3 regions of the Geodermatophilus sp. SYSU D01186 genome follow, and region 1 is predicted to be linked to each of the others. Evidence: predicted binding sites of a transcription regulator. Region 1 holds the regulator's gene; each other region holds the start of a gene.

Region 1 (7,805 bases):
TGCACGTCGTCGACGGCTCCGACCCCGACCCGCTGGGCCAGATCGAGGCGGTCCACGTCGTCCTCCAGGAGATCGACGCGCGGTCCGTCCCGGAGCTGATCGTGGTCAACAAGGTCGACGCGATGACCGAGGAGGACGTGCTCACCCTCCGCCGGGCGCTGCCGGGCGCGGTGTGGGTGTCCGCCCGCACCGGTGCGGGGATCGAGCAGCTGCGGGAGATCGTCGCCGCCCGGCTGCCGCACCCCGACGTCGAGGTCGACGTGCTCGTCCCCTACGACCGCGGTGACCTGGTCGCCCGGGTGCACCGGGACGGCGAGGTCCTCAGCGAGCAGCACGAGGCCGGGGGCACGCGCCTGACCGCGCGGGTCGACGGCGCCCTCTCCGCCGCCCTGGAGGAGTTCGCCGCGCCGGTCGCCTGACCCGTCGCTCGTCCGTGGCACCGGCCCTCCGGCCGGTGCCACGCGCATGTCCGGCCCGTGCTCCGCGCGCGGGCGGCCGGTGTCCCGCGGGCTCGCGGCCCCCTCGGGCGGCGCGCCTCGCCCGGTCGGGCGAGGTCACGACCACGTCACGGGCCGGTACCGTGAGACGTGTGACCAGCGGCGCGGTGCAGCGGCGTCCCGGGGGACAGCTGCCCGCGGACGACGCCCGGCCCGCGCCGCACCCCCGCGTGGTCACGCCCGGCCGGCCGCCGTGGTGGCTGCTCACCCTCGCCCTGCTCGTGACCGTGGGCGTCACCGTCGACCTGCTCAGCCGCGGCACGCTCGAGCGGATGGACCTGCGCGTCTCCGAGACGGTGAGCGCCTGGGACCTCAAGGACTCCGCCGCCTACTGGCCGGTCTGGGCGGTCACCCAGCTCGGCGGCCGCGGGTTCATCCTCATCGTCCTGGCCGGCCTCGTCGCCCACCTCGTGGTGCGCCGGCGCACCGTCGTCCCGCTGCTGCGCGTGCTGGTCGCCCTCGCCCTGCTCACGGTCGTCGTCTACGGCTTCAAGTACGGGACCGGCCGCACCGCACCGGCCTACCCGGGGTCGTTCTTCTACCGGGACGGCGCGTCCTATCCCTCCGGCCACGTCGCCAACGCCGTCCTCATGTGGGGTGTGGCCCGCTGGCAGGCCGTCGAGTTCCGGCTCGCCCCCGCCGTCCAGCGGACCTTCCGGCTGCTCAGCGTCGCCGGTCCCGTGGCGACCGGGGTGGCGATGGTCTCGCTGGACTTCCACTGGGTCACCGACGCCGTCGTGGGAGCGGCGGTCGGCATCCTGCTGTTGGGCGTGGTTCACGGGCTGGACGCAGTCGTGCTGTCACGCTGGGTGGGTGCCCGAGCTGGCCGGCCGTCCGTGTAGCGGTGCCGGAGGGCGACGTCTGGCAGCAGGGGCAGCCCTCGCGGTGACGCTCGTCCTCGGTACCGCCCTGCCGGCGTCCGCCGAGGACGCCGCGGCGCCGGGCCCGTCGACGCAGTGCCAGATCACCGACCCGCGACTGCCGGAGTTGTCCGGCCTGGTCGTGGTCGGTGACCGGATGCTCGCCATCAACGACGGCGGCGACCAGCTCGACGTGTACGTCCTGGACGCCACCTGCCGGGTGCTCACGGTGCGCAGCGCGGCGGTGGACCCCTACGACCCCGAGGACCTCGCCCTCGCCGCCGACGGCACGGTCTGGCTGGCCGACACCGGCGACAACCAGGGCACCCGCGACACCGTGGCCCTGCTCGCGTTGCGGCCCGACGGCAGCACCGCGGTCTACCGGCTCAGCTATCCCGAGGGAGCCCGGGACGTCGAGGCGCTCCTGCTGGCTCCCGACGGCATGCCCTACCTCGTCTCCAAGGAGGTGCTGGGCGCGAGCAAGGTGTACCGCCCGGTGACCGCACTGGTCGAGTCGGGGACGGTGGCGCTCACCGAGGTGGGCGGCGTGGAGTTCACGCTCACCGGGACCACCGGTGGGCCGGTCGGCCGCGCAGGTCAGCTCATGGTCACCGGGGGAGCGGTGTCGGCCGACGGGAGCCACGTGGCGCTGCGGACGTACACCGACGCCTACGTGTGGCCCCTGTCGGGCTCCGACGTCGCCGGCGCCCTCGCGGGGGAGCCGGTGCGGATGGCGCTGCCCGACGCGCCCCAGGGGGAGGCGATCAGCTTCACCGCGGACGGCAGCGGGGTCCTCGTGGCGGGCGAGGGGGTGCCCGGCGACGTGACCGTCGTGCCGATCGCGGCCGAGCAGGCCGCCGGCGGTCCGGCTACGGCGTCGGAGTCGTCGAGCGGCCCCCTGCCGGGCCTGCTGACCGCCTCCGACGGCGGCATCCCGCTGGTGCCGGCCGCACTGGTCGCCGCCCTGGTGGCCACCGCTGTCGTGTGGGTGGGCGGGAAGCTGCGCCGCCGCACCTGAGCCGTATCCGGGGGCGCTCCACTGCGGCCGGGCAGACCGCGCGCGAGGACGGGGCACGGCTCCCGTGGGCCGGTCCGCCAGGACCGTCAGGCCCCGGCGGACCGAGGGATCACACCCGGCGCAGCACCGTGACGACGCGGCCGAGGATGGTGGCGTCGTCGCCGGGGATGGGCTCGTACGCCGGGTTGTGCGGCAGCAGCCACACGTGCCCGTCGCGGCGCTTGTAGGTCTTCACCGTCGCCTCGCCGTCGAGCATCGCGGCGACGATCTCGCCGTTCTCGGCGGTCGGCTGCTGGCGCACGACGACCCAGTCGCCGTCACAGATGGCCGCCTCCACCATCGAGTCACCGGCGACCTTGAGCATGAACAGTGTGCCCTCGCCGACCAGTTCGCGGGGCAGGGGGAACACGTCCTCCACCGCCTGCTCGGCCAGGACCGGGCCACCGGCGGCGATCCGCCCGACCAGCGGCACGTACGTCGGGGCCGGGGTCTCGTCGGACCCGGCGGCGGCCGGCTGCGGGACCTCCACGGCGGTGTCACCGGGCAGGCGGACGTCGAGAGCCCGGGGCCGGTTCGGGTCGCGGCGCAGCCAGCCCTTCTTCTGCAGCACGGTCAGCTGGTGGGCGACCGAGGAGGCGGAGGAGAGCCCGACGGCCTCACCGATCTCGCGCACCGAGGGCGGGTAGCCGCGGCGCTCGATGGAGTCGCGGATGACCTCGAGCACGCGCCGCTGACGCTGGGTCAGGCCGTCGCCGGCCTCGCCCCGGTCGGGGAACGTGCGCACGGCTGCCGTCCCGGTGGTCGCCGGCGGGGCCGGCGTCCTCCGGCGGCTCCCCGACGTCCCACTCTTCTCCGCCACCGTCGCCTCCTCGCCGGCTGCCCATGCAGCGCGTCTCGTCCTTCCGGACCGACCGTAGCGCGCCGGACGCGCCCGATCAAACACGTGTTCGAAGTGGGGGCGGGGTGGTGTGGCTTTCGTCGGAGCCATCCGGTAGACATCGAACAGACGTTCGGATCGAACACGCGTTCGACGGTCCGGGGCTCGGCGAGAGGAGTGGTCGTGACAGGCGTGCAGCGTGCGGTGCTGGAGTTCGACGACGCGGTTCAGGTGCCGTGGCGGCCCCGTCTGCGGGCAGTCCCGTCCCCCCGCGAGCCGGGCTCCCCGCGGCGGGCAGTCGTGTCCCCGGCCCCGTCGCGGGCCGGAACGGCGCGGCCGGCGACCGGGTCCCCGCGACCGGCCACGTCTGCTCGGCCGGCGAGCGGGTCGGCGCGACCAGCCGCACCGGCTCGGCCGGCGAGCGGGTCGGCGCGATCGGCCGTGGCCGGGGGCGTCCGGCCCCGCGCGGCGGGTACCGGCCGCCTGGGCGTGCCGGGGCCGGCGCGACCCGCGCCGACGGGCGTGACCCCGTCGCCGTCGAGTCGTCCGGTGCGGGGTGGGTGTGGCCGTGCGGAGCGGCCGGCGCGCACCGGTCTGCGACTGACCCGGCGGGCCCGCCGCCTGTCGGTGGTCCTGGCGCTCGGTGTCGGGCTGGCCCTGGGATCCTGGCTCGCACCCCTGCTGGGCGGGGGGTCGAACGACCTCCGGCTCGCGGGTGAGCGCAGTGTCGTCGTGCAGTCGGGGCAGACCGTGTGGTCCATCGCCACCGACGTCGCGGGTGACGACCAGGACGTCCGCGCCGTTGTCGACGCGATCGAGGAACTGAACGACCTCGACGGCGCCGTGGTCATCCCTGGTCAGGTCCTGCGACTGCCCTGAGTGAGCAGCTCCGCCGGGCGGCCCTGGGCCCCGGCGCCCGGGGTGGACCGGGCGCCGACCTGCGGCGACGGAGCCGCGGGGCCAGGGAGCGACAAGAGGCGCGCCTCATGTTCGTCAAGCCTGCGCGCCCGGTCGCTCACGGTCGGTGGTCGTCGCGCGACCTACGGTCGTCGACGTGTCAGGGATGTCGGTCCGCCGGGAAGCGGTCTTCACCGAGCAGTCGCAGGGCGTCGAGGTCCACGTGGACGGCGCCTGGAGGCCCGGGGTGATCCTGGGCTGGCGGCACGACTCGGGTGGTGCCTGCGAGGTCCGGGTGCGCGTCACCGTCGCCGGCGTGGTGCACGAGTCGTGGACCGACCTGGCCGAGCTGCGCCTGCCCCAGTCACAGGTGCCGGCTTCGGTGGGCTCCCGGCCGGGGCCCGTCGTCCCCGCTGCGTCTTCGACGGTGTCGTGGACGCGCGCTGCCGCCCGTGAGCGGCTGGTCGCCGGTGTCGCCGGCGCCGGGCCGGGTGCCGACGGTGCGGCGCCGACCGGTGCGGAGCCGCCGCGCCGCCGCCGGCGTCACGGCGGCGACGTCACCGCCGAGCAGTCTGCGGTCCGTGCCGACGTCACCGGCCGGCACCGCGCCCCGGCCGTCATCGGCCGGCACCGTGCCGCCGACGATCGTGTGGACGAGGGTGAGTCGCGCCCGGGAGCCGCGACGGCGGCGATGCCGGCGCAGCGAGCCGAGCTCGACTGCCTGACCCGTCCCCTGCGGCTGGGCGACCGGGTCCCGCGTCCGCGCATCCCGCGGCCCGACGGGTCCGTCCGCACCTGAGCGCGGGCCTGCGCGGCTGACTCCGGGCTCACGGGCCCGACTCGGGTCTCCGGGCCTGGGTCCGGAGCCGGCCCCGACGGTTGCAGAGGTCGTCCGCCGCGGTGTCCGCGGCGCTCACGGAGCGACACGCCCTACACCTGCCCGCGCCGCTGCGCGACCGTCGCGCGGGTGTGTCGCGACGTGTCCCGGTGACGTCTGGGACAGGAGGACGCTGCTGGTCACGGGCGGGTCTCGGTGGAACACGCGGTGCGTGTCTCGGCTTGCACATGTAGTGGGGGCCGTCCTAGGGTTCCCCTACATCTAGTAGTTGCACGGATGTAAGCCCGTCCACAGGCCGATCCTCAGGTTCTCCCCGCGGCGTCCACCGGATGTCCCCAGGAGGGTCCACAGCCGGCCCGTGGAGCCGTCGTCGTCGGCGGCCGTGCTGCGGTTGTCGGGCGGCGCGGGTGAGAGCCGCGTCGGAGAGAGGGGAGGAGCGGTGCGCTGCCCCTTCTGTCACAACGCCGACAGCCGGGTCATCGACTCGCGTGAGGCCGACGAGGGTGCGACCACCCGCCGGCGGCGGTCGTGCCCCGCCTGCAACCGGCGGTTCACCACGGTGGAGGAAGCCGTCCTCGCCGTGGTGAAGCGCAGCGGCGTCAGCGAGCCGTTCAACCGCACGAAGGTCATCGCCGGCGTCCGCCGGGCCTGCCAGGGCCGACCGGTCGACGAGGACCAGCTGCAGAAGCTCGCCCAGCAGGTCGAGGACGCCATCCGGGCCACCGGGGCGGCCGAGGTGCCGAGCAACGAGGTCGGCCTGGCGATCCTGCGCCCGCTGCGCGAGCTCGACGAGGTGGCGTACCTGCGCTTCGCCAGCGTCTACCGCGCCTTCACCTCGCTCGAGGACTTCGAGAAGGAGATCACCGAGCTGCGGGCCCGGCACATCGCCGCCGGCACCCTGCCGCTCCCTGGGATGCAGAACGACCCGCCGATGGTCCGCCGGCGGGGTGCGGGGCGGACCCAGGCCGCCCCCGACGGCAGCGTCGCCGGCACCTGAGAACTGTCAGCACCACCCGTTAGAACAGAGTGCGGCTCTCTTCCCCAGCCGCCGAAACACCCACGACACAGGGAGAGCTCCGTGACCGAGACCGAGGATCGTTTGACGGGCCGCACGCGTCGCGCCGCCAAGGCGCCGACGAGGGGGAAGGGCCTGAAGGTCAAGCGCGTCTTCACCACCGCCGGGGTGCACCCGTACGACGAGGTGACCTGGGAGCGTCGTGACGTCGTCATGACCAACTGGCGGGACGGCTCGATCAACTTCGAGCAGCGCGGCGTGGAGTTCCCCGCCGAGTGGAGCATCAACGCCACCAACATCGTCACGACGAAGTACTTCCGCGGTGCCGTGGGCACGCCGCAGCGCGAGAGCAGCCTGCGCCAGCTCATCGACCGGGTGGTGCTCACCTACGGCCAGGCCGGCCGGGAGCACGGCTACTTCGCCACCGAGGGCGACGCGGAGATCTTCGAGCACGAGCTGACCTGGATGCTGCTGCACCAGTACTTCAGCTTCAACTCGCCCGTGTGGTTCAACGTCGGCACCAGCGCGCCGCAGCAGGTCAGCGCCTGCTTCATCCTCGCCGTCGACGACACGATGGACTCGATCCTCAACTGGTACCGGGAGGAGGGGCTGATCTTCAAGGGCGGCTCCGGCGCCGGCCTGAACCTCTCCCGCATCCGCTCCTCCAAGGAGCTGCTGTCCTCCGGTGGCACGGCCTCCGGCCCCGTCTCCTTCATGCGCGGCGCCGACGCCTCCGCCGGCACCATCAAGTCCGGTGGCGCCACCCGGCGCGCGGCGAAGATGGTCGTCCTCGACATCGACCACCCCGACATCGAGGAGTTCATCGAGACGAAGGCGCGCGAGGAGGACAAGATCCGCGCGCTGCGCGACGCCGGGTACGACATGGACCTCGGCGGCAAGGACATCACCAGCGTCCAGTACCAGAACGCCAACAACTCCGTCCGGGTCTCGGACGAGTTCATGCGCGCGGTGGAGGACGCCACCGAGTTCGGCCTGCGCGCCCGCCTCGACGGCACGGTCATCGAGACCGTCGACGCCAAGTCGCTGTTCCGCAAGGTCACCCAGGCCGCGTGGGAGTGCGCCGACCCGGGCATCCAGTACGACGACACGATCAACGACTGGCACACCAACCCCGAGACCGGGCGGATCAACGCGTCCAACCCGTGCTCGGAGTACATGAGCCTGGACAACAGTTCGTGCAACCTGGCGTCGCTGAACCTCATGAAGTTCCTCAAGGACGACGGCACGTTCGACGCGAAGAACTTCGTGAAGGCCGTCGAGCTGGTCATCACCGCGATGGACATCTCGATCTGCTTCGCCGACTTCCCGACCGACCCGATCGGTGAGACCACCCGCGCCTACCGTCAGCTGGGCATCGGCTACGCCAACCTGGGCGCGCTGCTGATGGCCACCGGCCACGCCTACGACTCGCGGGGCGGCCAGACGCTGGCCGCGGCGATCACCTCGCTGATGACCGGCACCGCCTACCGCCGTTCGGCGGAGCTGGCCGGCATCGTCGGCGCCTACGAGGGCTTCGCCCGCAACGCCGACGCCCACGCCCGCGTGATGCGCAAGCACGCCGCGGCCAACGACGCGATCCGTCCGGTCGGCGCCGACGACGCCGACGTGCTCAAGGCCGCGACGGCCGAGTGGCAGTCGTGCCTGGAGATCGGCGCCGACTTCGGCTGGCGCAACGCGCAGGCCTCGGTGCTCGCCCCCACCGGCACCATCGGCTTCATGATGGACTGCGACACGACCGGCATCGAGCCGGACTTCTCGCTGGTCAAGTTCAAGAAGCTGGTC
Region 2 (7,805 bases), on a different contig from region 1:
CCGAGCAGGTAGGTGACCAGGCTCCCGGCCCCTGAGCCGCGCGCCGCCGCGCGGACCCTCAAGCTCGAGATGAGGTCGACCACGTCGGCGACGGTGAGGAAGTAGGACGGGTAGCCGAGGGCGTCGATCACCTCCAGCTCCTCCTCCAGCCGCACCCGCACCCGTTCGGTCAGGGCCATCCCGCGCCGGCCCAGCCCGGCCTCGCAGCGCGCCCGCAGCACCTGCGACGGCCCCATCCCCTGCTCGGCCGGGGTGGTGACCACGTCGAGCTCGGGGTAGCGCACGGTGCCGATGCCGAGATCGGCCCGGACGTCGACGGCGCACTGCTCGGCCAGCCGGGCGGTGCGCTCCAGCAACCGCAGCACCGCCTCGCGGTCGGGGCCGATGAGCTCCTCGGCGACCTGGGCCATCTCCTTGCCCGACTTCAGGTAGCCCTCGGCGGTGCGCCGGTCGACGTGCCGGGCGTCGAGCGGGACCAGCCGACGTGCGGCGTCGAGGACGTCGGCGGTGGGCGCGTCGAGGGCGTCGACGTAGCGGACCGCGTTGGTCAGCACCACCGGGACCCCCTCGGCGGCGGCGAAGCGCATCAGCGCCTGCCCCCGGGCGCGATCGCCCCGGCCGCGGTGGTGCACGACCTCCAGCACCAGGGAGCCGGCGCCGAAGACCGCGCGCCAGGCCGCCAGCCGCGCGGCGGCGACGTCGGCCCGGCCGGCCGCCAGCGCCCGCCCCACCGGGGAGTCGGGGCCCAGCAGCGCGACCAGCCCCGTGGCGTGCTCGGCGGCCAGCGCCAGCGAGCTCACCGGCTCCCCGCGCGTGCCGCGCAGGTGGGTGGCGCTGGTGAGCCGGCACAGCGAGCGCCAGCCGGCGCCGTCCCGGGCGAGGAAGGTGACCCGCGGCAGCCGCGGGTCGACGCTGGCACCGCCGCGGGCCGGCACCCGGCGCCCCGAGCCGGCCCGCCCGGCCGGGGTGTCCGGCCGGCGCGCGCGGGTCAGCCCGGGCGAGTGCCCTCCACCGAGGGCCGGCGCCAGCGCCGGTGGGACGGTCGAGTCGACCGACGGGACCACGGCCAGGTCCACCCCGAAGACCGGGCGCACGTCGGCCGCCCGGCAGGCGAGGGCGAACTTCACCGCGCCGTAGAGCCCGTCCCGGTCGGTCAGCGCCAGGGCGCGCATGCCGTGCTCGGCGGCCCGGTTCACCAGGTCGGCCGGGTGGTTGGCCCCGTACTGCATGGAGTAGCCCGAGGCGACGTGGAGGTGGACGAAGGGGTCGGCGCTCACGAGTCCGACTCGCTGGCGCTCGTCGGCCGCGTTCGCGGGGCTGCTGCGCCCCCTGGTGAGCTCGCGAGCTCGCTCACCTCCGGCGACGGTGCTCGGAGCCGCCGACCACCCGGGGCCGCGCCAGGCGGGGCGACTCAGGCTCGGGCGGCGTGCTGCCCAGGCTGCTCTCGACCACGGCGAGGAAGGCGCGGACGTCGCGGACGAGGTCGTCGGCCTCGCGCTCGGTGACCGCCCGGGACAGGCCGGCCTCCGCGGCGGCCCGCTTGGCGGCACCGGCGGCGAAGAAGGTGGCCCACTCGCCCAGCTCCGGGGCGACCTGGCCGAGCAGCACCCAGGCGCTGCGCGGCCGCCGGCGGCCGCCCTCCGGACGGGTGCGGGCGGCGAGCACCGCCGCGGCGGCGCGCAGGGCACCCAGGTGGGCGGTGGCGTAGCGCTGGCGCGCGTCGGTGCTCGCCGCCGCCTCCGCCAGCGCCCGGGAGGCCTGGTCGAGCAACTGGACGGCAGCCGGGGGCAGCGGTGGGGGCAGCGGCAGCTGGTCGGCCATGACGTGGACGGCGCCCATCAGTCGTGCACCCGCACGAGCGACCACTGGTTGGCCGTCGGGTCCCAGGACAGGTCGAAGACCCCGGCGAAGCTCATCCGGGAGCGCCCGGCCCGGACCGCCTCCAGCCGCCACACCTCGCGGGTGGCGACCAGCTCGGCGGAGGCGCCGCCGGCCACCCCGGCGTCCCACCAGGGCGCGGTCTCCACCCACGAGTCGAGCAGCTCGCCCACGACGTACCGCGACTGCCCGCGCCAGAACTGTGCCGGACCGAGCGGCCCCCGCTCCACCTGCACCTCCTCGCCGACCCGACCGCCGACCCCACCCAGCACCCGGCTCATGACAGACTCCCCACCGCTCTGCGCCGAGCGGCCGGCCCCGGCCCACCGCAACCGGGTGGGGAAGGACCCGGGAGCGGCGGGAGGCCGGCTCGCTGTTCGAACGCGTGTTCGAACGACGTCGAGTAGACCCGACCCCACCGACGACGTCAAGCGGGACGCGCGGCAGTGGGGAGATGCCGCAGCTCGCGCGGGCGCGAGCGGTCCGGGCCAATGGCAGGATCGGACCCATGAGCCGACCCGAGCACCCGCGGGTGGCCGCCTTCGCCCGGCTCCTGGCCGAGTCGGGCGCGACCGGGCAGGTGCGCGAGCTGCCCGGCAGCGCCCGCACCGCCGCCGCGGCCGCCGCACAGCTCGGCGTCCCCGTCGGCGCGATCGCCAACAGCCTGGTCTTCGACGTCGACGACACGCCGGTGCTCGTGCTCACCAGCGGCGCCCACCGGGTCGACGTCGTCCAGGTCGCGGCCCTGCTCGGCGTCCCCGGCATGCGGCCGGGCTCCCCCGACTTCGTCCGCCGGCACACCGGCCAGCCGATCGGCGGCGTGGCCCCGATCGGCCACCCCGAGCCGATCGGCACGCTGGTCGACATCGAACTGGCCCGCCACGAGCGGGTCTGGGCCGCGGCCGGGCACCCGCACGCGGTCTTCCCCACCACCTACGAGGAGCTGCTCCGCTTGACCTGTGGCACGGCCGCCGAGGTCGGCAACGGCCTCGTCGCCCCGGTGGAGGTGGTCGCCCCGTGACCGGCACGACCCCGGCCACCCGGGTCACCGAGCTCCCCACCACGTGGCTGCGTGACCACATGCACGACGCCCTGGCGATCTACGGCGCGGCCATGGGGTACTCGCCGTCGGTCGTCGCCGGCCGGTACGGCTACGCCATCCAGCACACCGAGCGCGCCGGGTTCCGGGCCGTGGGGGCGTTCGTGACGACCCCCGAGGGCGAGCAGCTGGTCGGGTTCGGCTACGGCTACCTCGTGGCACCGGGGCAGTGGTGGCACGACCAGGTGCGGGCCGCGCTGGACCGGCGGACGGCGAAGCGGTGGCTGCCCGGCGCCTTCGAGGTCTGCGAGCTGCACGTCCACCCCGACCACCAGAGCCGCGGGTTGGGCCGCCGGCTGCTGCACGCTCTGGTCGCCGACCTGCCGTACCCGGCGGCGCTGCTGTCGACCCCGGACAACGACACCAAGGCCTTCCGGCTGTACCACGCCGACGGCTTCGTCGACCTGGCCCGCAACCACCACTTCCCCGGCGACTCGCGGCCGTTCGCGATCCTCGGCGCCCGCCTCCCGCTGCCCTCCCCGGTGCCCCGGTCCGACTCCGCGTGAGCGCCGACGCCACCGTCGACGCCGTCGTCGTCGGCGCCGGGCACAACGGGCTGGTCGCCGCCTGCTACCTGGCCCGCGCCGGGCTGGCGGTGGAGGTCGTCGAGTCCGACGAGGTGCTGGGCGGCGCGGTCTCCACCGTCGAGCGGTGGCCCGGCGTCCGCGTCGACCGCGGCTCCAGCGCGCACGTCATCATCCGGCAGAGCGGCATCGTCGAGGAGCTCGACCTGGCCGCGCACGGCTTGCGCTACCTCGACTGCGACCCCTGGGGCTTCGCCCCCGCCCCCTGCCCCGGCGCCCCCGGTCCCGACGGCCGTCCGCTGGTCTTCTCCGTGGACCTCGACGCCACCTGCGCCTCGATCGAGGCCGCCTGCGGGCCCGCGGACGCCGCGGCCTACCGGCGCTTCGTCGAGGTCTGGGCACCCCGCAGCCGGGCCGTCGTCGCCTCCTTCGGCCGCCGGCCGAACGCCGCCGGGCTGCTGCGCTCCTTCTGGCCGCTCGGCGCCCCGGCCGACGGGCGGCCGCGCACGCCCGGCGGCGACCTCGCCGTCGACTTCCTCGGGTCCGGCGACGCGCTGCTGGACCGCTGGTTCACCAGCGAGCGGCTCAAGGCGGCGCTGGCCTGGTTCGGCGCGCAGTCGGGTCCGCCCACGTCCGAGCCGGGCACCGCGGCGATGGTGGCCTGGGCGACGCTGCTGCACGACGTGCCGCCCGGGCACCCGGTCGGCGGCTCCGGCGGCCTGAGCGCCGCCCTCCGCCGCCGGCTCGAGGCCGACGGCGGGCGGGTCACCCTCGGCGACGGCGCCGCCCGGCTCCTGGTGGACGACGGCCGGGTGGCCGGCGTGCGGACGACGTCCGGACGGCGGATCGCCGCGCCCGTGGTCGTCGCCGCCTGCCACGTGCTGGCCACCCGCGACCTGGCCGGGGAGCACGCCCCGCCCGCCCTGGCCGACGCCGACCCGCCGCTGGGCAACGGCTTCGGGCTGGTCCTGCGGGCGCTCACCGACTCCCCACCGGTCTACCCGGGCGTGCCGCAGGAGCTGGCGCAGGGCGGGTTGCAGCTGCTGTGCACCGACCGCGCGCAGCTGGCCGCCGCGCACGGCGACTGGCGGGCCGGCCGGCTGCCCCGGGAGCCGGTGCCGCTGGCCATGTGCTTCTCCGCCACCGACGACACCCTCGCCCCGCCCGGGCAGCACGTGGTCACCGTGTGGGGGCAGTGGTACCCGTACGCACTCGCCGACGGCACGGACTGGGACGCCCTCGCCGAGTCGGAGGCGCAGCGCCTCGTCGCGGCCGTCGACCGGTACGCGCCCGGCTTCGCGGCGTCGGTACAGCGGCTGTACGTCCAGACGCCGGTGCTGCTGGAACGCGAACTGTCCCTGCTGCGTGGCAACGTCATGCACGTGGAGATGGGCCTGGCCAGCATGTTCGCCTTCCGGCCGACGCCGGCGCTGGCGGGCTACCGGGTGCCGGGGCTGCCCGGCCTCTACCTGGCCGGCGCCTCCACCCACCCCGGTGGCGGGGTCTCCGGCAACTCCGGGCGGACGGCGGCCGGCGTCGTCCTCGCCGACCGGCGGCTGCCTCCGAGGGCCCGCGCGGCGGCCGGCCGGCTGGCCCGCCGGGTGCGGAGCCGGCGGTGACCCTGACCGTGCCGCGGGCGCGCCGCGCGGCCGGTCTCGTGCCCTGGGCGCTGGCCGGGCTCCTGGTGCTGGTCGCCGTCTCCTACCCGCTCACCGACGGCGCCGCCCGGAACGTCGTCAGCTGGACCATCGTGCTGCTCGGTGCCGCCCTGTCGGTCGGTCACGCCGGGCTCAGCCGGGGCGCCCGCACCGGCGCCGGCGTCCTGCTGGTCACCGCCGTGACGGCCGTGGCCTTCGAGGCGGTGGGGCTGGCCACCGGCGTCCCGTACGGGCAGTACGTCTACAGCGACGACCTCGGGCCCACGCTGTTCGGCGTCCCGTTCCTGGTGCCGCTGGCCTGGCTGATGATGGCCTGGCCGAGCTGGCTGCTGGCGGCCCGGCTGACCCGCGGGGTGCGCCCGTCCCGCGACCGCCCGGCGCGCGTCGCCGTCGCCGCGGCGGTCTTCGCCGCCTGGGACGTCGTGCTCGATCCGCAGATGGTCCAGGCCGGCTACTGGACGTGGGCGCACCCGCGGCCGTCACTGCCGGGCATCGACACGGTGCCCCTGACCAACCTCGCGGGCTGGCTGCTCGCCGGGCTGGTGCTCATGACGCTGCTGGACCTCCTCGTCGCCGGCACGTCCCCCCGCCTCGGCGACGGCGCCCCGCTGCTCGCCCTGGCCTGGATGACCCTCGGCGGTGCGCTGGCCCACGCCGGCTGGCTCGGCCTGCCCGGGTCCGCGGCGTGGGGCGTCGTCCTCGCCGTCCCCGTCCTCGTCGCGCTCGCGCGCCAGGCCCGCCGGGCTCCGCGCCGGTGAGCGGCCGGCTGCTGCGCGTCCTGTCCGGGGCGGCGGTCGCCGGTGCCCTGCACGCCGCGCTGAACGCCGTCCTGCTGCGCCGTCCTCCGGAGCGCCCGCCGCCGGTGCGCTGCCCCGTGACGGTGGTGCTGCCGGTACGGGACGAGGAGGCGCAGGTCGGCGCCTGCCTGGCCGCGGTGCTGGCGCAGGAGGCCGTGCCCGACCTGCGTGTCGTGGTCGTCGACGACGGCTCCACCGACGGCACCGCGGCGGCGGTCCGGGCGGTGGACGACCCACGGGTGCGGTTGGTGACCGCGCCGGAGCCGCCCGCGGGCTGGCTGGGCAAGCCGCACGCGTGCGCCGTCGGCGCGGCTGCGGAGGACACGGTGGACGGCGTCCTGGTGTTCGTCGACGCCGACGTCCGGCTCTTCCCGGACGCCGTGGCCGGTGCCGTGGCGCTGCTGGACCGGCACGGTCTGGATCTGGTCTCGCCGTGGCCCCGGCCGGTGACGGGCACGCTCGCCGAGCGGCTGGTGCAGCCCCTCGGACCGTGGCTGTGGATGACGACGCTGCCGGTGCGGCTGGCCGAGCGCTCGCCCCGGCCGTCGCTGACCGCGGCCAACGGGCAGTTCCTGGTCGCAACGCGGGCGGGCTACGCGGCGGCCGGCGGGCACGGCGCGGTCCGCGGCGAGGTGATCGAGGACGTCGCCCTGGCGCGGGCGGTGAAGCGGGCCGGCGGCCGGGCGGTGCCGGTCGACGGGTCGCGGCTGGCCGCGTGCCGCATGTACGCGGGCTGGGGCGAGCTGCGCGCCGGGTACGCGAAGTCCCTGTGGGCCTCGGTCGGCGGGTCCCCGGCGGCGAGCGTCGCGGTCGCCGCCGGGCTGACCGCGGTGGAGGTGCTGCCCGCGCTGGCGGCGCTGCAGGGCTCGCGGGCGGGGCTGGCCGGCTACGCGGCGGGGGTGGCCGGGCGGGCGGTGTCGGCGGCGGTCACCGGCAGCCGGGTGTGGCCGGACTCCCTGGCACACCCGGTGTCGGTGCTGCTGTTCGACGTCCTGCTGGCCGGTTCGGTGGCCGGCCGGCGGCGGGGCACGCTGTCCTGGCGGGGCCGCCCGGTCGGCGCGGCCGGCCCGGCCTGGGAGACGATGCCCCGGTGACCAGCCCGCACGCCCGCGTGCCGTTCGACCCCGCGGCCATGGACAGCGGCGCCTTCTACCGGGTGCTCAACTCGATCGTCGTGCCCCGCCCGATCGCCTGGGTGACCAGCCGCTCGGCCGACGGCGTGGTGAACCTGGCGCCGCACTCCTTCTACACCGTGGCCTGCGTCGACCCGCCGGTCGTGCAGTTCACCTCGGTCGGCCGCAAGGACTCGCTGCGCAACGTCGAGGCCACCGGGGAGTTCACCGTCAGCCTGGCCCCGGAGTGGCTGTTCGAGCAGGTAAACGCCAGTGGTACGGACTTCCCCCCGGGCACCAGCGAGGCCGTGGAGTGCGGCGTGGCCCTCGAGCCCGGCGAGCGGGTGTCGGTGCCGCGGGTGGCGGAGTCGCCGGTCGCGGTGGAGTGCACGCTGCACTCCACGCTGCGGCTGGGCGACAGCACGGTCGTCTTCGGCCGCGTCGAGCTGGTCAGCGTCTGGGAGAGCGCGGTCACCGACGGCCGGCCGCGGATCGAGCACCTGCAGCCCCTGGCCCGCCTCGGGGGCAACGAGTGGACGACGGTCGGCGAGGTCAAGGAGATCCGCCGGATCTCCTACCGCCGCTGGAGCGAGGACCCCTCGATCGGCGAGCAGCTCCGCAACGAGTAGCCGAGGGCAGCGCGGTCTGTGCGCAGAACGTGCTGTCGGAGCCCGCTGGAGCACGGTCTGTGCACAGAACGTGCTCCCCAGACCCGGGAACGGAACGGAGCACCCGGC
Region 3 (7,805 bases), on a different contig from region 1:
GACGCACGCTACCGACGCAGGCCGCTCCCCGGCAGCTCGTGCGGGCGGCCGTCCTCCCTGCGCCGCCCGCCGATGTGGAGGTGAGCGCCGGCTGGCTGCGTGGGGCGAGCATCCCGAGCCGCACCACGATTCAGTAGGGCGGTGGGGTGGTGACGGCGGTCAGGCCGCTGGGGGTGGTGACGGTGAGGGTGCCGTCCGGGTCGAGTCGGTGCCGCCAGCCGGTCGCCTGGTGCTTGCCGCGGTGGTCGGTGGTGCAGTAGCCGACGAGGTTGTCCGCGCTGGTGGGGCCTTCGGGCCAGGGACGGTGGTGGTCGAGCTCGCCGCTGTTGGGTACGCGGCGGCGACAGCCGGGGAAGCGGCAGCGCCGGTCGCGGGTCCGGACGAACCGGTCGAGGCCGGCGCCGGGCCGGTAGCCGTCGGTCGGGCCCGGGGCGCCGAGCGCGGGGCGGCCGGTGAGGTCGTGGGTGCAGGTCTCGGATCGGCGTCGGCAGGCGGGCGCGCCGCAGTGCGCGGCGCGGCGCAGCCCGGGCAGATCGGTGAGCGCGATGAGGGCGCCGCTGAGGGCGTCGGTCACCGCGATGCGGGGCCGGTCGGCCAGCCCGCCGCCGGCGGTGGCGGTCAGCAGCCCGGCCAGCTGGTCGCGCTGCACGTCGGCTGCGGCGGCGAGGGCGGCGATCGCATCGGGCGCGGCGGTGATCCGTCCGGCGGGACCGGCGCTCCACGCGGCCTCGTCTGCGGCGTCGGCGGACTCGGCGGTGCGCACCATCCGCCGGGCATGACCGAGTGCCCGCGCGGCGGCGTGCACGGCGGCGCCGGCGTCGTCGACGGCGCGGTCGGCGGCCGCCCACCACCCGACGCCACGCTGGTGTTGCCCGGTGGCCGGTGGTGCTGTCTCGGGCGTCTGCGGTTCGGCCGGGTCGTCGGGGAGGTCGCCGAACTCCTCCCAGGCGTCGAAGACCTCGAGGTCGTCCGGCTCGAGGGGATCGTCGAGATCCGGCCAGGCGTCCTCCACGAGCGGGGCGTCGTACGGCATCGGGTCGCCGGGCTCGGGCTCGGGCTCGGGAAGATCGGCCAGTTCCTCGGCGAGCACGCGGCGTTCCATCTCGGCCCACCAGCGCTCCAGTTCGTCCTGGTCGACGGCCTGCCACGGCCGCAGGTCCGGCTCGGCGACGGCGTCAGCTGCCGGCGCGGCCGGCTCCGCCGTCGTGGCCGGCTCCGCCGTGTGCGCGCCGGTGCCGGTGTCCTGGCCGGTGAGGCCGCGGAGCAGAGCGCGCACCACCTCCGCCGGTACGACCTGGCCGTCGACCTCACCGGGGGCGTCCCCGCCGAGCACCGTGCCGAGCGAGGCGACGACCGTCAGCAGCACCTGCACCGGCGGCAGATCGCACTCGCCGGGGCGCAGCACCAGGTCGAGCAGGCAGTCGACCATCCTCTGCCCGTGGCTGCGCCGGTCGCCGGGGGCGGTGAGGGCGTCGGCGCACGCACCCAGGGCCCGGTGCAGCGCCTGCGCCTCGGGCATGGTGCACACCACGGTGAGCGCGGCCATCCCCTCGGCCCGCTCCGGGCGCAGCGAGATGCCCCGGTCGCGCAGCGCCGCGGCCAGCCGCCGGGCGGCCGCGCGGGCATCGCGGGCCAGCACCACCCGGCGGGCCTTGTCGCCCAGCTGCGCCGGGGTGGTCACCGACCGGCCGCCCACCCAGGTCAGCAGTTCGGCCTCCACCTCCGCCCGTACGGCGTCGTCCTCGATCGGGGCGACCTTGTCGAGCAGGTGCCACAGGTGCCCGGCGTGCAGCACCCCCGTCTCCAGGGCAGCCAGCGTGCCCGGCAGCCGGTGCACCAGGGTCAGCGACCGCTCCAGCAGCGCCTCCGCGGCCGGCGCGGTGATGCACAGCGCGATGGACAGCTCCGGCGCCGCCCACTCACTCACCGCCCGCAGCACCTCCGGCCGCGCCGCCCACCGCTCGGCCGCCATCGCACCCGGCTCACCCTGCGCCCGGTCAGCCGAGGGCGGCCGGCTCGCGGCGAACTCCGCCACCGCCCGCGCCCGCACCGCCGTCTGCCGCGCGATCGCCCGGTCCGCGGCCTGCACCGCACGCAGCGGACCGGACGCCCAGCCCACCGCCGGAACAGGGCCCTCGGCCGGCGAGGGGCGCACGACACCACCGCGGGTGCCGGAGAGCGCCACGTCCTCCATGCGTTCGATCATACGTTCGAACGAAGACGCTCTGCAACCGCTGTGGACGGAGGATGCGCAGCTCACCAGGCGCACCGGGAGCCATCGAGGGCCCGGTACAGCGGCTGTAACCGACGGCGAGCCGGCACCCCGCCGCACCGGGCGACGGCAGCGACAGCCGCCGCGTCAGCCGGTGAAGGCGCCGATCTCGGCCAGCCGGGACGGTGTGACCGTCTTGAGCCGCGCCACGGCGTCAGCCAGCGGCACCAGGTCGATCTCGGTGCCCCGCAGCGCGACCATCTGCCCGTGCCGGCCCTCGTGCGCGGCGATCGTCGCGTGCAGGCCGAAGCGGGTGGCCAGCACCCGGTCGAACGACGTCGGGGTGCCCCCGCGCTGCACGTGGCCGAGCACGGTGGTGCGCACCTCCTTGCCGGTGCGCCGCTCGAGCTCGTCGCCCAGCTGCTGCGCCACGCCGGTGAACCGCTTGTGCCCGTACTCGTCGACGCCGCCGTCACGCACCAGCATCGTGCCGGGGATCGGCGAGGCGCCCTCCGCGACGACGCCGATGACGTGGGTGTCCCCGCGCGCGAAGCGGTCCTCGACGATCTTCGCGACCTCGGCGACGTCGAAGGGCTCCTCGGGCACGAGCGTGACGTGCGCCCCCGACGCCAGGCCCGCGTGCAGCGCGATCCAGCCGGCGTGCCGGCCCATCACCTCGACCAGCAGCACCCGCTGGTGGGACTCGGCAGTGGTGTGCAGCCGGTCGATGAGGTCGGTGGCGATGCTGACCGCGGTGTCGAACCCGAAGGTCAGGTCGGTGCCGTCGATGTCGTTGTCGATCGTCTTGGGGATGCCGACCACCAGGACGCCGGCCTGCGACAGCAGGTGCGCCGCGGTGAGGGTGCCCTCCCCGCCGATCGGGATGAGCACGTCGACGCCGTGCTCGGCCAGCACGCCCTTCATCTGCGCCAGTCCGGCGTGCAGCTTCTCCGGCGCGACGCGGGCCGATCCGAGCGTCGTCCCCCCGCGGGTCAGCAGGCCGTCGACGGCGGCGACGTCCAGCGGCGTCGTCCGGTCCTCGAGGAGGCCGCGCCAGCCGTCGCGGAAGCCGATCACCTCGCTGGAGTAGTGGGTCGTCGCCGTGCGGACGACGGAGCGGATGACGGCGTTGAGGCCGGGGCAGTCGCCCCCGCCGGTCAGGATCCCGATGCGCACCGGCGAACTCCTCGTGGTCGTGGGCCGGGTCGCGGTCGACGATACGTCATGACGACATGATGACCCCGACCCCGACCCACACCGCGTGTCGGCTCAGCCGACGGTGCTCGCCGTCCGCCGACCCACACCACCAGCCCCGTCCGGCCGGCCGCAGCCCCTGAGGGTGACCGGTGCGGCGACCACGGTGGCGGGAGCCGCTGTCACGGAACCGTGCGGGTTCCTCTGCGTCCGCTGGACGCCGTCGCGCGGTCAGCCCACCTCGGCGACGCCGGCGGCGTGCCGGCGCGCCAGCTCCCGGTAGATGCCGGGGTTGCCCGACACCCAGCCACGGGCGCCGTCGGAGAGCGGGCCGCGCACCCGGGCGGGGACGCCGAGCGCCATCACGCCGTCCGGCACCCGCATGCGCGGAGGCACCAGGCTCTGCGCGCCGACCAGGGCGCGGGCGCCGATGCGGGCGCCGTCCTGCACCGTGGCGCCGTTGCCGACCAGGGCCTCCGCGCCGATGACCGCGCCGTGCACCACGCACATGTGCCCGACGGTGGCGCCGGGGCCCACCTCGGTCTCCGGGTCGGCGCCGCCGTGCAGCACCGAGTTGTCCTGCACGTTGGCGCCCTCGCGGACCACGATGCGGCCGAAGTCCGCGCGCAGCACGACGCCGTACCAGATCGACGCGCCGGCCTCGACGACGACGTCCCCGACCAGGGTCGCCGTCGGCGCCACCCACGCCTCGGGGTGCACCTGGGGGGACCGGCCTTCGAAGGAGAACAGCGGCACGGACGCCGAGGGTAGGGGCGGCTCCCCACGCCGGCGATCGGAGCGCGGTCAGGCGCCCGCGGTCCCCTCGAGGACGAACAGCGGCGCGAGCCCGGTCAGGTCGAGGACCTGCCGGAAGCGGGGGCCGGCGTGCCGGACGACGGCCGGCCGCCCCTGCCCCGCGGCCTGCTGGGCCCACCCGGCCAGCAGCGCCAGGCCGCTGGAGTCGATGTAGGCCATCCCGGCCACGTGCACCGCGACGATGGTCCCCTCGTCCAGCCCGGCGTCGCGCATGTGGTGCACGAGCGGCGCGTCGACGTCCCCGCGCAGGTGCAGGACCGGGCCGCCCACCTCGTGTACCACCTCGAACGAGCCGGACGGCGGCTCGTCCCCACCCCCGCGGAGGTACCCCACGCACACACTGTGACGGAGCTCGCACCCGCGGACAACCTCCCCGCCCGCCGGTTCCTCCCGACGGGTGGCGCCGGGCGGCGTGCGAGCATCGCTCCCCGTGCGGATGCGGGGGGACGGGGACCTGCCCCGCGAGGTCGGTGTGCTGTCGGTCGTGGCCTTCGTGGTCGCGCTGGGCTTCGGGATCGTGGCCCCGGCCATCCCGCTGTTCGCCCGGTCCTTCGGCGTCGGCACGACCGCCGTCGGCCTGGCGGTCAGCGCCTTCGCGTTCTTCCGGTTCGTCTCCGCCTTCGGCGGCGGCTCGCTGGTCGAGCGGCTCGGCGAGCGCGTCGTCCTCACCCTCGGACTGGTCACCGTCGCGGTCACGACGGGCGCGGCCGGCCTGGCCGGCTCCTTCCCGCTCTTCCTGGGGCTGCGCGCAGCCGGCGGGGTCGGCAGCGCGATGTTCACCGTGGCCGCCCTCTCGCTGCTGCTGCGGGTGGCCCCGGCCGCGCACCGCGGCCGGGCGGCGGCGACCTACCAGGGCGGCTTCATCCTGGGCGGCATCGCCGGGCCGGCGGCCGGGGGCCTGCTCGCCGAGCTCTCCCCCAGCCTGCCGTTCGTCCTGTACGCCGGGTTCCTGCTCGTCGCCGGCGGGGTGAGCCTGCTGTTCCTCCGGTCCCCGGCGCCGGCCGGGGAGGAGGCAGAACCGGCCGCGGAGGAGGCGGCGCCGGCCGGGGAGGAGGCAGCGCCGGCCGCCGTCGCCGACGCCGGCGGCGACCCCGACCCCGGCCCCCTGCCGCTGCGCGCGGCGTTCCGGTCGCGGGCCTACCTCGCGGCGCTGGTGGTCAACCTCGGCGTCGGCTGGATGCTGTTCGGCGTCCGCAACTCGCTGGTCCCCCTCTACGTCACCGAGGAGCTCGGGCGAACGGTCACCTGGGCCGGGTTCGGCCTGCTGGCCGGCTCCCTCGCCCAGGCCGTCGGCCTGCTGCGCTCGGGCCGGCTCGCCGACGCGTGGGGACGACGCCCCGCGCTCGTCCTCGGGACGGCGCTCGCCACCGCCGCCACCGCCGTGCTCGCGCTGCCGCCGGCGACCGGGGCGTTCCTGCTCTCGATGGCGGTGTTCGGGCTGGCCGCCTCGCTGCTGTCCAGCGTCCCGGCCGCCCTGGTCGGGGACGTCAGCCCGGCCCGCGGCGGCCGGGTGGTGGCTGTGTTCCAGATGTCGGCCGACCTCGGCGGGATCGTCGGGCCGCTGGCCGCGGGCTGGCTCACCGACGTCGCCGGCTTCCAGGCCGCGTTCGGCGTCACGACGGCGGTGCTGGGCCTCGGCCTGGTCGCCGCCCTCGCGCTGCCGCGGTCTCCCGGCGTCCCGGCCGCTCAGTCGCCCGTCGCGGCCTCCCGGTAGCCCGGCGCCCGCCCGGCCGGACGCGGCGTCCCCGACGCGAGCAGCGGCAGCACCCGCCGGGGCACCAGCTCCGACAGCGCGACGACGCTGGTCGAGCGCACCACCGAGGGCGAGCGGCCCAGCCGCACCAGCGTCTCCTGCAGCGCGGCGTGCGACTCGGCGGCCAGCCGGACCAGCACGTCGCCGGCGCCGGTGGTCACGTGCGCCTCCAGGACGCCGGGGATCGCCCGCAGGTCGGCGGCGACCTCCTCCAGCGCGCCCTGGGCGATCTCCAGGGTCACGAACGCCTGGACGCCGAACCCCGCCGCGGCCGGGTCGACGTCCGGCCCGTACCCCGTGACGACACCGGACTCCTCCAGCCGCCGCAGCCGCGCCTGCACCGTCGCCCTCGCCACCCCGAGCCGGCGGGACAGCTCCAGCACGCCGGCCCGCGGCTGCTCGGTCAGCGCGGTGAGCACCGCCAGGTCGAGCGCGTCCAGCCGGTGGGCCACCGCTCCTCCTCCCCGAGCTGGTCGATCTGACCACCTCGACGCCGTCGACGGCCGCCGTCCTGCCCCGATCGGCCAGCCCGAGACGGTCATCTTGCCCATCCCGGGCGCCCGGAGGTGTGCTGGACGCACGCAGGGAGACGGGATCATCCGGGAGGGCGACATGACCGCCACCGAGCCGCACGGGACCCTCGAGCAGGTCCTCACCGACGACGAGCGCCTGGCCGAGCTCAGCGCCGAGCAGCTGCGGCAGCTGGTCGGGCTGGTCGAGCACGACCCCGCCACCGACCCCTTCCCGGTCAGCGGCTGGGACGCCCTGGTCTGGATCGCGGGCAACGCCACCCAGACCGCCCACTTCTTCCAGTCCGCGTTCGGGATGGAGCTGGTCGCCTACTCGGGGCCGGAGACCGGCAACCGGGACTCCCGGGCCTACGTCCTCCGCTCCGGCGCCGCCCGGTTCGTGGTCACGGGCGCCTACTCCCCGACCAGCCCGCTGGCCGACCACCACCGCCGGCACGGGGACGGCATCGTCGACATCGCCCTGGCCGTGCCCGACGTGGACCGCTGCGTCGCCCACGCCGCGGCCCAGGGGGCGACCGTCCTCGAGCCGCCGCACGACGTCACCGACGAGCACGGCACCGTCCGGCTGGCCGCGATCGCGACCTACGGCGACACGCGGCACAGCCTGGTCGACCGCTCGCGCTACACCGGCCCCTACCTGCCCGGGTACGTGGCGCGGACGTCGGCACACCAGCGGCGCCCGGGTGCGCCGCGGCGGCTGTTCCAGGCGATCGACCACGTCGTCGGCAACGTCGAGCTCGGCGCCATGGACCGCTGGGTGGACTTCTACCGGCGGGTCATGGGCTTCACCAACATGGCGGAGTTCGTCGGCGCCGACATCGCCACCGACTACTCCGCACTGATGAGCAAGGTCGTCGCCAACGGCAACCACCGCGTGAAGTTCCCGCTCAACGAGCCGGCCGCGGGCAGGAAGCGCTCGCAGATCGACGAGTACCTGGAGTTCTACGGCGGCCCTGGCGCCCAGCACGTCGCGCTGGCCACCGGCGACATCCTCGCCACCGTCGACGCGATGACCGCCGAGGGCGTGGAGTTCCTCCCGACACCGGACTCCTACTACGAGGACCCGGAGCTGCGGGCCCGCATCGGCACCGTCCGCGTGCCGGTGGAGGAGCTGCAGCGCCGCGGCATCCTGGTCGACCGCGACGAGGACGGGTACCTGCTGCAGATCTTCACCCGGCCGACCGGCGACCGGCCGACGGTGTTCTTCGAGCTGATCGAGCGACACGGTTCGCTCGGCTTCGGCAAGGGCAACTTCAAGGCGCTGTTCGAGGCGATCGAGCGGGAGCAGGAACGCCGCGGC

The links. The regulator LexA, encoded in region 1, represses DNA repair genes until DNA is damaged. The targets are predictions, from matches to a motif close to TCGAACANNTGTTCGA.
Region 2: ACI784_RS10510 (DUF6504 family protein) is a predicted target of LexA. The motif match lies at 2,256-2,271, and genes of this name have one in related genera.
Region 3: ACI784_RS06500 (DUF222 domain-containing protein) is a predicted target of LexA. The motif match lies at 2,199-2,214, and genes of this name have one in related genera.

What each region holds. Positions count from the first base shown of each region.
Region 1 covers NZ_JBJGYW010000018.1:49,040-56,844, forward strand. Annotated here, with positions in the region: gene hflX (GTPase HflX) at 1-419, shown strand, start outside; gene ACI784_RS14605 (phosphatase PAP2 family protein) at 590-1,339, shown strand; gene ACI784_RS14610 (hypothetical protein) at 1,383-2,375, shown strand; gene lexA (transcriptional repressor LexA) at 2,485-3,234, opposite strand; gene ACI784_RS14620 (LysM peptidoglycan-binding domain-containing protein) at 3,985-4,131, shown strand; gene ACI784_RS14625 (hypothetical protein) at 4,307-4,948, shown strand; gene nrdR (transcriptional regulator NrdR) at 5,427-5,984, shown strand; gene ACI784_RS14635 (vitamin B12-dependent ribonucleotide reductase) at 6,066-7,805, shown strand, end outside.
Region 2 covers NZ_JBJGYW010000011.1:79,992-87,796, forward strand. Annotated here, with positions in the region: gene ACI784_RS10500 (DNA polymerase III subunit alpha) at 1-1,277, opposite strand, end outside; gene ACI784_RS10505 (SAV_6107 family HEPN domain-containing protein) at 1,351-1,839, opposite strand; gene ACI784_RS10510 (DUF6504 family protein) at 1,839-2,159, opposite strand; gene ACI784_RS10515 (YbaK/EbsC family protein) at 2,387-2,899, shown strand; gene ACI784_RS10520 (GNAT family N-acetyltransferase) at 2,896-3,483, shown strand; gene ACI784_RS10525 (phytoene desaturase family protein) at 3,480-5,120, shown strand; gene ACI784_RS10530 (carotenoid biosynthesis protein) at 5,117-5,917, shown strand; gene ACI784_RS10535 (glycosyltransferase family 2 protein) at 5,914-7,050, shown strand; gene ACI784_RS10540 (flavin reductase family protein) at 7,047-7,697, shown strand.
Region 3 covers NZ_JBJGYW010000006.1:63,188-70,992, forward strand. Annotated here, with positions in the region: gene ACI784_RS06500 (DUF222 domain-containing protein) at 131-2,194, opposite strand; gene ACI784_RS06505 (ATP-dependent 6-phosphofructokinase) at 2,360-3,388, opposite strand; gene ACI784_RS06510 (gamma carbonic anhydrase family protein) at 3,638-4,162, opposite strand; gene ACI784_RS06515 (STAS domain-containing protein) at 4,211-4,555, opposite strand; gene ACI784_RS06520 (MFS transporter) at 4,659-5,936, shown strand; gene ACI784_RS06525 (Lrp/AsnC family transcriptional regulator) at 5,909-6,427, opposite strand; gene hppD (4-hydroxyphenylpyruvate dioxygenase) at 6,588-7,805, shown strand, end outside.